One region of the Rossellomorea sp. y25 genome, then DNA from elsewhere that is predicted to be linked to it. Evidence: a T-box and tRNA genes for the amino acid it is inferred to sense, from the RefSeq annotation. Region 1 holds a T-box; the other regions hold tRNA genes.
What was found. A T-box is a leader RNA that pairs with one kind of tRNA and senses whether it is charged. The one in region 1 lies ahead of AAEM60_RS16495 (valine--tRNA ligase), so its partner is inferred to be a tRNA-Val.

Region 1 (3,880 bases):
GCATCAGAAAATGTTCCGGGAATTGGCAAGATTGCATACTCTTTCGTCTCAAGAAGTAAAGATTGATAAAGAAGAGAGAGAATCTCATTACGAGCAGTTGACATCCAGGTGGGATAAAGAACAACAGTTTCTCGATGAGTATGTTGAGGCATGTGAAAAAACAACGTATATGTCTCCTTTTCAATTGCATTTTTGCATGTATTACAAGGATGCCACTCAAGCGTTGAAATTTTCACGCAAGATGCTTGATGAGTGGTATGAAGAGACGAAGGAGCTGGAAAAGGTTAGGACCGTCATCACCCACGGAAAGGTTTCGACGGAGCACTTTCTATTCGATGAAAGAGGGTTGGGGTATTTCCATAACTTTGAGAACTCAAGGATGGCTTCTCCATTTCATGATCTCTTGCCGTTTTTGTCGAGAACGTTGAAAACCTATCCTAAGTATTACGAGGAATGTGTCGAGTGGCTTACCACTTATTTTCTGCATTTTACTGTACGTAATGAAGAGCGGCTCCTGTTCATGAGTTATTTAGCTTATCCAAGCTCTGTCATTGCAGTGGTGGAAAAGTATTTTCATACACCGAAGGATAAGCGGAATGAACGTAAATCCCTCAAAAAATTGCAACGACACTACTGGCTGCTGAAAAATACAGAATACGTTGTCATGCGTTTAGATGAAATGGAAAAAAAGAAACAGGAGCAGGCGGCTGAAGCAGAATAAAAAAAGGACTGGCGAAGTCCACATCTCGTCAGTCCATTAAATCCAATCGAAATAAATGGCAAGGCCTATACCGATAAACAGAGTTAAAAGAAGGACATCAAAAGTGGTTGGGAGCAAAATGGTCCGGACCCCTTGAAAGATCGTAAAGGGGATGATGAATTGCTTACATATTAACCGGGCGTTTCCCATCCATTTCTGCATGGTATATTGATTGATTTTTTTCATATTCTTCCACTCACTCTCCTGGGTATATTCACTACTTTATCTTATGAATACAGGATAGAATGGTGCCTGAGTAGGCGAAATGAATATTTTTATTAAAAATTGGCGATAATGATTGACGAAAGTTTATCTTTTCCTATACTATAATTAGTAAATAAATAATGCCTTAAAAGCAATGAACAGGAAGAGTACATTGACCCTTACTTTCAGAGAGGAAAATCGTTTGGTGAGAGATTTTCTACGTTAAGACAATGGAAGGTCGCCTGGAGAGCTGTTTCTATGAATTTCAGTAGTAGAAGCCGGTTAAAAGCCGTTATGATCGTCGAGAGTTCAGGAGGTTTATTTCTCCTGAGAAAAAAGGTGGTACCGCGAATGGAATCCTTCGTCCTTTTCATAGGACGGGGGATTTTTTTATTTTTTTAGAAAAGTGTACTTATTCGCACTAATATAGGAGGAAAACAAATGGAAACTCAAGATCAGCAATTAGCAATGCCGACGAAATATGATCCGAATGCCATTGAGCAGGGACGCTACAAATGGTGGCTCGAAGGGAAGTACTTCGAAGCGACAAACGATAAGGAGAAAGAGCCTTACACCATCGTCATCCCTCCGCCGAACGTAACGGGGAAACTTCATCTTGGTCATGCTTGGGACACAACCCTGCAAGATATCCTGACCAGAATGAAGCGAATGCAGGGTTACGATGTATTATGGCTGCCAGGTATGGACCATGCAGGAATTGCAACACAAGCGAAAGTGGATGAAAAACTTCGTAATCAGGGTATTTCACGCTATGACTTGGGCCGTGAAAAGTTCGTAGAAGAAACGTGGAAGTGGAAAGAAGAATATGCCGAGCATATCCGTCAGCAATGGTCTAAAGTTGGATTAGGCTTAGATTATAGCCGAGAACGTTTCACGTTGGATGAAGGTTTATCGGAAGCTGTACAAAAGGTATTTGTCGACCTTTATAATAAAGGCCTGATTTACCGTGGTGAATACATCATCAACTGGGACCCGGCAACGAAAACCGCCCTTTCAGACATTGAGGTTATTCATCAGGATGTACAAGGCGCATTCTATCATATGAAATATCCGTTGGCTGATGGAAGTGGTCATATTGAAATTGCCACAACCCGCCCTGAAACCATGCTTGGTGATACGGCAGTTGCAGTACACCCGGAAGATGATCGCTACAAGCATCTAATCGGTAAAACAGTTACCCTTCCAATCGTGGGACGTGAAATTCCGATTGTAGGAGATGATTACGTTGATATGGAATTTGGTTCCGGAGCAGTGAAAATTACGCCTGCACACGATCCCAATGACTTCGAAATCGGTAATCGTCACAATTTAGAACGTATTCTTGTAATGAATGAAGATGGAACCATGAATGAAAAGGCGGATAAATACCAAGGGATGGATCGATTCCAATGTCGTAAGGAAATCGTGAAAGACCTTCAAGAAGCCGGCGTTCTGTTCAAGATTGAAGAGCATATGCATTCAGTTGGCCACTCAGAAAGAAGTGGAGCAGTCGTTGAGCCATATCTTTCTACTCAATGGTTCGTTAAAATGGATCCTCTGGCAGAAGAAGCGGTAAAACTTCAGCAGGATGAAAACAAGGTCAACTTTGTACCTGATCGCTTTGAAACGTCATACCTGCGCTGGATGGAAAACACGCGTGACTGGTGTATTTCCCGTCAGCTTTGGTGGGGACACCGCATCCCTGCCTGGTATCATAAAGAAACGGGCGAAATCTATGTAAACAATGAAGCACCGGAAGATATTGAAAACTGGACACAGGAAGAGGATGTACTGGATACATGGTTCAGTTCTGCTCTATGGCCGTTTTCAACAATGGGCTGGCCAGATCTGAATGCAGAGGACTTTAAACGGTACTACCCAACCAACACACTTGTGACGGGATATGACATTATCGGATTCTGGGTATCTCGCATGATCTTCCAGGGACTGGAGTTCACGGGAGAACGTCCATTTAAAGACGTACTGATTCACGGACTGGTTCGGGATGCAGATGGGCGTAAGATGAGTAAGTCATTAGGAAACGGTGTAGATCCAATGGATGTCATCGAAAAGTATGGAGCAGATTCCCTACGCTACTTCCTATCTACAGGCAGCTCACCGGGTCAGGATTTACGCTTCTCCTTTGAGAAAGTAGAATCTGTTTGGAACTTTGCGAATAAGATCTGGAACGCATCACGCTTCGCCCTTATGAATATGGACGGTATGACCTATGACGAAATTGATTTATCAGGTAAAAAATCTGTTGCTGACAAATGGATCCTTACCCGATTAAATGAAACGATTGAAACCGTAACACGTTTAGCGGATCGTTACGAGTTTGGTGAAGTTGGTCGTGTTCTTTACAACTTTATCTGGGATGACTTCTGTGATTGGTATATTGAAATGGCTAAATTGCCTTTATATGGCGAGGACGAAGCAGCTAAGAAAACGACCCGTTCGATTCTGGCTCATGTCCTGGACAACACAATGAGACTTCTACACCCATTCATGCCGTTTATTACCGAGGAAATATGGCAGAACTTGCCGCATCAAGGCGAATCCATTACGGTGGCTGCATGGCCGACGGTTCAAGAAGAACTTACAGACCAAGCGGCAGCAGAAGAGATGAAGCTGCTCGTTGATATCATTCGTGCTGTACGTAATGTCCGTGCTGAGGTTAACACGCCGATGAGCAAGCAAATCAACTTGATGCTAAAGGCGAAAGATGCACATACGCTAACAATCATCGAGAAGAACAAAGCGTATATCGAAAAATTCTGTAACCCGGAGAAGCTTGAAATGGGTACAAATCTAGATACACCGGAAAAAGCGATGACCGCAGTCGTTACAGGTGTGGACTTATTCCTTCCATTAGAAGGGCTGATCAACATCGAAGAGGAAATTGCCCGCCTGCAA
Region 2 (3,880 bases), 1.9 Mb from region 1:
TGCCAAGAAAAGCCTCTAGCGAGGAAAAAGGTGCCCGTACCGCAAACCGACACAGGTAGGCGAGGAGAGAATCCTAAGGTGAGCGAGAGAACTCTCGTTAAGGAACTCGGCAAAATGACCCCGTAACTTCGGGAGAAGGGGTGCTCTGGTAGGGTGCAAGCCCGAGAGAGCCGCAGTGAATAGGCCCAGGCGACTGTTTAGCAAAAACACAGGTCTCTGCGAAGCCGTAAGGCGAAGTATAGGGGCTGACGCCTGCCCGGTGCTGGAAGGTTAAGAGGAGTGCTTAGCGCAAGCGAAGGTGCGAATCGAAGCCCCAGTAAACGGCGGCCGTAACTATAACGGTCCTAAGGTAGCGAAATTCCTTGTCGGGTAAGTTCCGACCCGCACGAAAGGCGTAACGATCTGGGCACTGTCTCAACGAGAGACTCGGTGAAATTATAGTACCTGTGAAGATGCAGGTTACCCGCGACAGGACGGAAAGACCCCGTGGAGCTTTACTGTAGCCTGATATTGAATTTTGGTACAGCTTGTACAGGATAGGTAGGAGCCTTGGAAGCCGGAGCGCCAGCTTCGGTGGAGGCATCGGTGGGATACTACCCTGGCTGTATTGAAATTCTAACCCGCGCCCCTTATCGGGGTGGGAGACAGTGTCAGGTGGGCAGTTTGACTGGGGCGGTCGCCTCCTAAAGAGTAACGGAGGCGCCCAAAGGTTCCCTCAGAATGGTTGGAAATCATTCGCAGAGTGTAAAGGCACAAGGGAGCTTGACTGCGAGACCTACAAGTCGAGCAGGGACGAAAGTCGGGCTTAGTGATCCGGTGGTTCCGCATGGAAGGGCCATCGCTCAACGGATAAAAGCTACCCCGGGGATAACAGGCTTATCTCCCCCAAGAGTCCACATCGACGGGGAGGTTTGGCACCTCGATGTCGGCTCATCGCATCCTGGGGCTGTAGTCGGTCCCAAGGGTTGGGCTGTTCGCCCATTAAAGCGGTACGCGAGCTGGGTTCAGAACGTCGTGAGACAGTTCGGTCCCTATCCGTCGTGGGCGCAGGAAATTTGAGAGGAGCTGTCCTTAGTACGAGAGGACCGGGATGGACGCACCGCTGGTGTACCAGTTGTCTTGCCAAAGGCATCGCTGGGTAGCTATGTGCGGAAGGGATAAGTGCTGAAAGCATCTAAGCATGAAGCCCCCCTCGAGATGAGATTTCCCATCACGTAAGTGAGTAAGATCCCTAGAAGATGACTAGGTAGATAGGTCAGAGATGGAAGCATGGCGACATGTGGAGTTGACTGATACTAATCGATCGAGGACTTAACCACACTATAAAGCGGAGGCGGCTTGACCAGAAACGACAAGCATTTTTGGGCAATCAGAAGAGGGTGCCTTTTACCCTCAGCTGATTGAACTGAAATGACCTCGAGTCTCTAGCCGCCGGAGCTGGAATGGTATCTACTTGAAGAAGTAGATGCACAATTGGTCGGTATTCGGCTTTCTTGACATCAATTCTTTATCTAGTTTTCAGGGAATAAATTTTATAAGAAAATATAAAAAAAGCCTTGAAAAAATATATCTACGCGATATAATAATACTTGTCCTTAAAAAAGTGACAAGGAATTGTCTGGTGACAATGGCGAAGAGGTCACACCCGTTCCCATGCCGAACACGGAAGTTAAGCTCTTCAGCGCCGATGGTAGTTGGGGGATCTCCCCCTGTGAGAGTAGGACGTCGCCAGGCATATCGTTCCGCAGTAGCTCAGTGGTAGAGCTATCGGCTGTTAACCGATCGGTCGCAAGTTCGAATCTTGCCTGCGGAGCCATTATATGGAGAGCTGTCCGAGTGGCCGAAGGAGCACGATTGGAAATCGTGTAGACGGTTAACGCTGTCTCAAGGGTTCAAATCCCTTGCTCTCCGCCATAACACTTCTTCTTATTAAGGCCCATTGGTCAAGCGGTTAAGACACCGCCCTTTCACGGCGGTAACACGGGTTCGAATCCCGTATGGGTCACCAACACTTTTTTCCAAAAATGAAATAAAACAATGAATATAATGGAGGATTAGCTCAGCTGGGAGAGCATCTGCCTTACAAGCAGAGGGTCGGCGGTTCGATCCCGTCATCCTCCACCATGATTTTTCACGAAGCATAAGCTGAGTTGAATAATCATCCTTAATTTATAAGTTTAACTTAACAAATCATATCGTCGCGGGGTGGAGCAGTTCGGTAGCTCGTCGGGCTCATAACCCGAAGGTCGCAGGTTCAAATCCTGTCCCCGCAATACCATTTTTGACTTTGGATAGTATAATCCTTAATGAGTCACGCATGGATAGTTATTTTCGCTATTGCGAGGTAATGAAAGTTATTTTGCTGGCGCAACTCATGGTAAAAAAATTTGCAGGCGCGAAAATTTTTGGTCCGGTAGTTCAGTTGGTTAGAATGCCTGCCTGTCACGCAGGAGGTCGCGGGTTCGAGTCCCGTCCGGACCGCCATATTTATTTTGCATAATGGCTCAGTAGCTCAGTTGGTAGAGCAATGGACTGAAAATCCATGTGTCGGCGGTTCGATTCCGTCCTGAGCCACCATTTATTACTTGATGCCGGTGTAGCTCAACTGGTAGAGCAACTGACTTGTAATCAGTAGGTTGGGGGTTCAAGTCCTCTTGCCGGCACCAACCGAGTGATTTACTATTTGGAGGGGTAGCGAAGTGGCTAAACGCGGCGGACTGTAAATCCGCTCCTTCGGGTTCGGCAGTTCGAATCTGCCCCCCTCCACCAAGATTTTTTTCCTAGCGTAAGCGGAGTATTGAACCCCAGCTAATAGCAGGAAGATTCATTGGAAACCAATTATATTTCATAGGGGTATAGTTTAAAGGTAGAACGAAGGTCTCCAAAACCTTTGGTGTGGGTTCGATTCCTACTACCCCTGCCAATTTTATCATGGCGATTGTGGCGAAGTGGTTAACGCACCTGATTGTGGTTCAGGCATTCGTGGGTTCGATTCCCATCAGTCGCCCCATAAAAGTCACATTTTCATTTCCGTGACATATACTATCAGTGGGCTATAGCCAAGCGGTAAGGCATCGCACTTTGACTGCGACATGCGTTGGTTCGAATCCAGCTAGCCCAGTAGTGCGGAAGTAGTTCAGTGGTAGAACACCACCTTGCCAAGGTGGGGGTCGCGGGTTCGAATCCCGTCTTCCGCTCCAATATTAAGGCGGCATAGCCAAGTGGTAAGGCATGGGTCTGCAAAACCCTGATCACCGGTTCAAATCCGGTTGCCGCCTCCAAATGTAATGCCGGTGTGGCGGAATTGGCAGACGCGCACGACTCAAAATCGTGTTCCTCTGGAGTGCCGGTTCGACCCCGGCCACCGGTACCATTCGCGGGTGTAGTTTAGTGGTAAAACCTCAGCCTTCCAAGCTGATGATGAGGGTTCGATTCCCTTCACCCGCTCCAATTTACATATGATAGACTTTCTCATTAGAGGAAGTCTTTTTTTATTGTTCTGAGACTGAAATTTAGGAGGTAAATGTGGAAGAATGTAATAAATGAGTAGATTTTAGTGTGGATCAATGAGTAACAGCTTTATTTTAGTAGGATAAGGGGGGAGATTCGAAGTTTTTCAATATTATAGATAGTATTAGTAGCATTTTGTACAGGAATGGAGTTGAAAAAAGACTATTTTAGAGTGAAAATGATAATTTTACATAAAAAAGCGACTCTCTATAACTATATAACTGCTAGATTTATAGGCACTTGATAATTTATTATCGAGTTTAGCAGATATATTATCGACTTTTCGGATTTATTATCGAGTTTGGCAGATATATTATCGACCTTTCGATTTTATTATCGACTTTGCTACATTTATTATCGACTTTCCAAT
Region 3 (3,880 bases), 460 kb from region 1:
GAGCGTTCTAAGGACTGCGAAGCTAGACCGTAAGGACTGGTGGAGTGCTTAGAAGTGAGAATGCCGGTATGAGTAGCGAAAGATGGGTGAGAATCCCATCCACCGAATGCCTAAGGTTTCCTGAGGAAGGCTCGTCCGCTCAGGGTTAGTCGGGACCTAAGTCGAGGCCGATAGGCGTAGACGATGGACAACAGGTTGATATTCCTGTACCACCTCTTTTCCGTTTGAGCAATGGGGGGACGCAGGAGGATAGGGTAAGCGCACTGCTGGATATGTGCGTCTAAGCAGTTAGGCTGATGATGAGGCAAATCCCATCATCGTGAAGGCTGAGCTGTGACAGCGAGCGAATTATAGTAGCGAAGTTCCTGATTCCACACTGCCAAGAAAAGCCTCTAGCGAGGAAAAAGGTGCCCGTACCGCAAACCGACACAGGTAGGCGAGGAGAGAATCCTAAGGTGAGCGAGAGAACTCTCGTTAAGGAACTCGGCAAAATGACCCCGTAACTTCGGGAGAAGGGGTGCTCTGGTAGGGTGCAAGCCCGAGAGAGCCGCAGTGAATAGGCCCAGGCGACTGTTTAGCAAAAACACAGGTCTCTGCGAAGCCGTAAGGCGAAGTATAGGGGCTGACGCCTGCCCGGTGCTGGAAGGTTAAGAGGAGTGCTTAGCGCAAGCGAAGGTGCGAATCGAAGCCCCAGTAAACGGCGGCCGTAACTATAACGGTCCTAAGGTAGCGAAATTCCTTGTCGGGTAAGTTCCGACCCGCACGAAAGGCGTAACGATCTGGGCACTGTCTCAACGAGAGACTCGGTGAAATTATAGTACCTGTGAAGATGCAGGTTACCCGCGACAGGACGGAAAGACCCCGTGGAGCTTTACTGTAGCCTGATATTGAATTTTGGTACAGCTTGTACAGGATAGGTAGGAGCCTTGGAAGCCGGAGCGCCAGCTTCGGTGGAGGCATCGGTGGGATACTACCCTGGCTGTATTGAAATTCTAACCCGCGCCCCTTATCGGGGTGGGAGACAGTGTCAGGTGGGCAGTTTGACTGGGGCGGTCGCCTCCTAAAGAGTAACGGAGGCGCCCAAAGGTTCCCTCAGAATGGTTGGAAATCATTCGCAGAGTGTAAAGGCACAAGGGAGCTTGACTGCGAGACCTACAAGTCGAGCAGGGACGAAAGTCGGGCTTAGTGATCCGGTGGTTCCGCATGGAAGGGCCATCGCTCAACGGATAAAAGCTACCCCGGGGATAACAGGCTTATCTCCCCCAAGAGTCCACATCGACGGGGAGGTTTGGCACCTCGATGTCGGCTCATCGCATCCTGGGGCTGTAGTCGGTCCCAAGGGTTGGGCTGTTCGCCCATTAAAGCGGTACGCGAGCTGGGTTCAGAACGTCGTGAGACAGTTCGGTCCCTATCCGTCGTGGGCGCAGGAAATTTGAGAGGAGCTGTCCTTAGTACGAGAGGACCGGGATGGACGCACCGCTGGTGTACCAGTTGTCTTGCCAAAGGCATCGCTGGGTAGCTATGTGCGGAAGGGATAAGTGCTGAAAGCATCTAAGCATGAAGCCCCCCTCGAGATGAGATTTCCCATCACGTATGTGAGTAAGATCCCTAGAAGATGACTAGGTAGATAGGTCAGAGATGGAAGCATGGCGACATGTGGAGTTGACTGATACTAATCGATCGAGGACTTAACCACAAAGAGTCATTTTTTAAATGAACAACGATTGGTCGATACTTGGCTTTCTTGACATCAATTCTTTATCTAGTTTTCAGGGAATGAATTTTATAAGAAAATATAAAAAAAAGCCTTGAAAAAATATATCTACACGATATAATAATACTTGTCCTTAAAAAAGAGACAAGAAAATGTCTGGTGACAATGGCGAAGAGGTCACACCCGTTCCCATGCCGAACACGGAAGTTAAGCTCTTCAGCGCCGATGGTAGTTGGGGGATCTCCCCCTGTGAGAGTAGGACGTCGCCAGGCTTTATATTTGGAGGATTAGCTCAGCTGGGAGAGCATCTGCCTTACAAGCAGAGGGTCGGCGGTTCGATCCCGTCATCCTCCACCATTTTTCATTAGTGGGTAATTAATATGCCGGTGTAGCTCAACTGGTAGAGCAACTGACTTGTAATCAGTAGGTTGGGGGTTCAAGTCCTCTTGCCGGCACCATTTTGGTTTTGAATTTCATCTTTTGAGATGAGCCATTAGCTCAGTTGGTAGAGCATCTGACTTTTAATCAGAGGGTCGAAGGTTCGAGTCCTTCATGGCTCACCATTGATTTTTGCATTAGCAAAATATCAATCATACATGCGGGTGTGGCGGAATTGGCAGACGCACCAGACTTAGGATCTGGCGCCGCAAGGCGTGGGGGTTCAAGTCCCTTCACCCGCACCATTATATTTCGCGGAAGTAGTTCAGTGGTAGAACACCACCTTGCCAAGGTGGGGGTCGCGGGTTCGAATCCCGTCTTCCGCTCCAGAAGATTTTGCCGGGGTGGCGGAACTGGCAGACGCACAGGACTTAAAATCCTGCGGTAGGTGACTACCGTACCGGTTCGATTCCGGTCCTCGGCACCATTGATTTTTCGGAAGGAAACGACATATTTTGCGCCCGTAGCTCAATTGGATAGAGCGTTTGACTACGGATCAAAAGGTTAGGGGTTCGACTCCTCTCGGGCGCGCCATATTATCGGGAAGTAGCTCAGCTTGGTAGAGCACTTGGTTTGGGACCAAGGGGTCGCAGGTTCGAATCCTGTCTTCCCGACCACTTCTTTGGGGCCTTAGCTCAGCTGGGAGAGCGCCTGCTTTGCACGCAGGAGGTCAGCGGTTCGATCCCGCTAGGCTCCACCATGTTTTTTTACGAAAGTAAGATAAACTTCATTGGTTTTATGAAAGTAAAAAAATATTTTTGATATTATGTTTCTTGGCGGTGTAGCTCAGCTGGCTAGAGCGTACGGTTCATACCCGTGAGGTCGGGGGTTCGATCCCCTCCGCCGCTACCAAAAGGGACCTTTAGCTCAGTTGGTTAGAGCAGACGGCTCATAACCGTCCGGTCGTAGGTTCGAGTCCTACAAGGTCCACCAAGTACCATTTTTATTACGGAGGAATACCCAAGTCCGGCTGAAGGGATCGGTCTTGAAAACCGACAGGGGTGTAACAGCCCGCGGGGGTTCGAATCCCCCTTCCTCCTCCATATTTACTTTTATGGTGAATTCCTTACTCATATCGTCGCGGGGTGGAGCAGTTCGGTAGCTCGTCGGGCTCATAACCCGAAGGTCGCAGGTTCAAATCCTGTCCCCGCAATACCATTTTTGACTTAGGATAGGGTAATCCTTGATGAGTCACGCATGGATAGTTATTTTCGCTATCGCGAGGTAATGAAACCTATTTTGCTTACGCAAAAAGCTTTGGTCCGGTAGTTCAGTTGGTTAGAATGCCTGCCTGTCACGCAGGAGGTCGCGGGTTCGAGTCCCGTCCGGACCGCCATTTTCTTTAAATAAGATTATGGTTCATAATTAAATATTTTACTCTAAGTAAGGCTCAGTAGCTCAGTTGGTAGAGCAATGGACTGAAAATCCATGTGTCGGCGGTTCGATTCCGTCCTGAGCCACCATTTTCTATTTGAAGACATTATGGCGATTGTGGCGAAGTGGTTAACGCACCTGATTGTGGTTCAGGCATTCGTGGGTTCGATTCCCATCAGTCGCCCCATACTTTCTTATTTAAATACCGCGGGTGTAGTTTAGTGGTAAAACCTCAGCCTTCCAAGCTGATGATGAGGGTTCGATTCCCTTCACCCGCTCCAATTATTTATGGGCCTATAGCTCAGCTGGTTAGAGCGCACGCCTGATAAGCGTGAGGTCGGTGGTTCGAGTCCA

Region 2: it has a tRNA-Val gene. The T-box ahead of AAEM60_RS16495 (valine--tRNA ligase) is inferred to sense a tRNA for this amino acid. The anticodon was not compared.
Region 3: it has a tRNA-Val gene. The T-box ahead of AAEM60_RS16495 (valine--tRNA ligase) is inferred to sense a tRNA for this amino acid. The anticodon was not compared.

What each region holds. Positions count from the first base shown of each region.
Region 1 is NZ_CP145886.1:3,235,000-3,238,879, reverse strand. It holds gene ysxE (spore coat protein YsxE) at 1-721, shown strand, start outside; gene AAEM60_RS16500 (hypothetical protein) at 758-946, opposite strand; T-box leader at 1,110-1,336, shown strand; gene AAEM60_RS16495 (valine--tRNA ligase) at 1,406-3,880, shown strand, end outside.
Region 2 is NZ_CP145886.1:1,372,910-1,376,789, forward strand. It holds rRNA gene AAEM60_RS06760 (23S ribosomal RNA) at 1-1,319, shown strand, start outside; rRNA gene rrf (5S ribosomal RNA) at 1,618-1,734, shown strand; tRNA gene AAEM60_RS06770 (tRNA-Asn) at 1,742-1,816, shown strand; tRNA gene AAEM60_RS06775 (tRNA-Ser) at 1,823-1,914, shown strand; tRNA gene AAEM60_RS06780 (tRNA-Glu) at 1,934-2,008, shown strand; tRNA gene AAEM60_RS06785 (tRNA-Val) at 2,049-2,124, shown strand; tRNA gene AAEM60_RS06790 (tRNA-Met) at 2,200-2,273, shown strand; tRNA gene AAEM60_RS06795 (tRNA-Asp) at 2,408-2,484, shown strand; tRNA gene AAEM60_RS06800 (tRNA-Phe) at 2,502-2,577, shown strand; tRNA gene AAEM60_RS06805 (tRNA-Thr) at 2,591-2,666, shown strand; tRNA gene AAEM60_RS06810 (tRNA-Tyr) at 2,686-2,769, shown strand; tRNA gene AAEM60_RS06815 (tRNA-Trp) at 2,850-2,923, shown strand; tRNA gene AAEM60_RS06820 (tRNA-His) at 2,935-3,010, shown strand; tRNA gene AAEM60_RS06825 (tRNA-Gln) at 3,050-3,121, shown strand; tRNA gene AAEM60_RS06830 (tRNA-Gly) at 3,126-3,200, shown strand; tRNA gene AAEM60_RS06835 (tRNA-Cys) at 3,208-3,281, shown strand; tRNA gene AAEM60_RS06840 (tRNA-Leu) at 3,290-3,373, shown strand; tRNA gene AAEM60_RS06845 (tRNA-Gly) at 3,377-3,450, shown strand.
Region 3 is NZ_CP145886.1:3,698,575-3,702,454, reverse strand. It holds rRNA gene AAEM60_RS18710 (23S ribosomal RNA) at 1-1,696, shown strand, start outside; rRNA gene rrf (5S ribosomal RNA) at 1,870-1,986, shown strand; tRNA gene AAEM60_RS18700 (tRNA-Val) at 1,996-2,071, shown strand; tRNA gene AAEM60_RS18695 (tRNA-Thr) at 2,097-2,172, shown strand; tRNA gene AAEM60_RS18690 (tRNA-Lys) at 2,202-2,277, shown strand; tRNA gene AAEM60_RS18685 (tRNA-Leu) at 2,313-2,397, shown strand; tRNA gene AAEM60_RS18680 (tRNA-Gly) at 2,407-2,481, shown strand; tRNA gene AAEM60_RS18675 (tRNA-Leu) at 2,491-2,579, shown strand; tRNA gene AAEM60_RS18670 (tRNA-Arg) at 2,610-2,686, shown strand; tRNA gene AAEM60_RS18665 (tRNA-Pro) at 2,693-2,769, shown strand; tRNA gene AAEM60_RS18660 (tRNA-Ala) at 2,777-2,852, shown strand; tRNA gene AAEM60_RS18655 (tRNA-Met) at 2,928-3,004, shown strand; tRNA gene AAEM60_RS18650 (tRNA-Ile) at 3,009-3,085, shown strand; tRNA gene AAEM60_RS18645 (tRNA-Ser) at 3,103-3,195, shown strand; tRNA gene AAEM60_RS18640 (tRNA-Met) at 3,232-3,305, shown strand; tRNA gene AAEM60_RS18635 (tRNA-Asp) at 3,412-3,488, shown strand; tRNA gene AAEM60_RS18630 (tRNA-Phe) at 3,540-3,615, shown strand; tRNA gene AAEM60_RS18625 (tRNA-His) at 3,638-3,713, shown strand; tRNA gene AAEM60_RS18620 (tRNA-Gly) at 3,734-3,807, shown strand; tRNA gene AAEM60_RS18615 (tRNA-Ile) at 3,817-3,880, shown strand, end outside.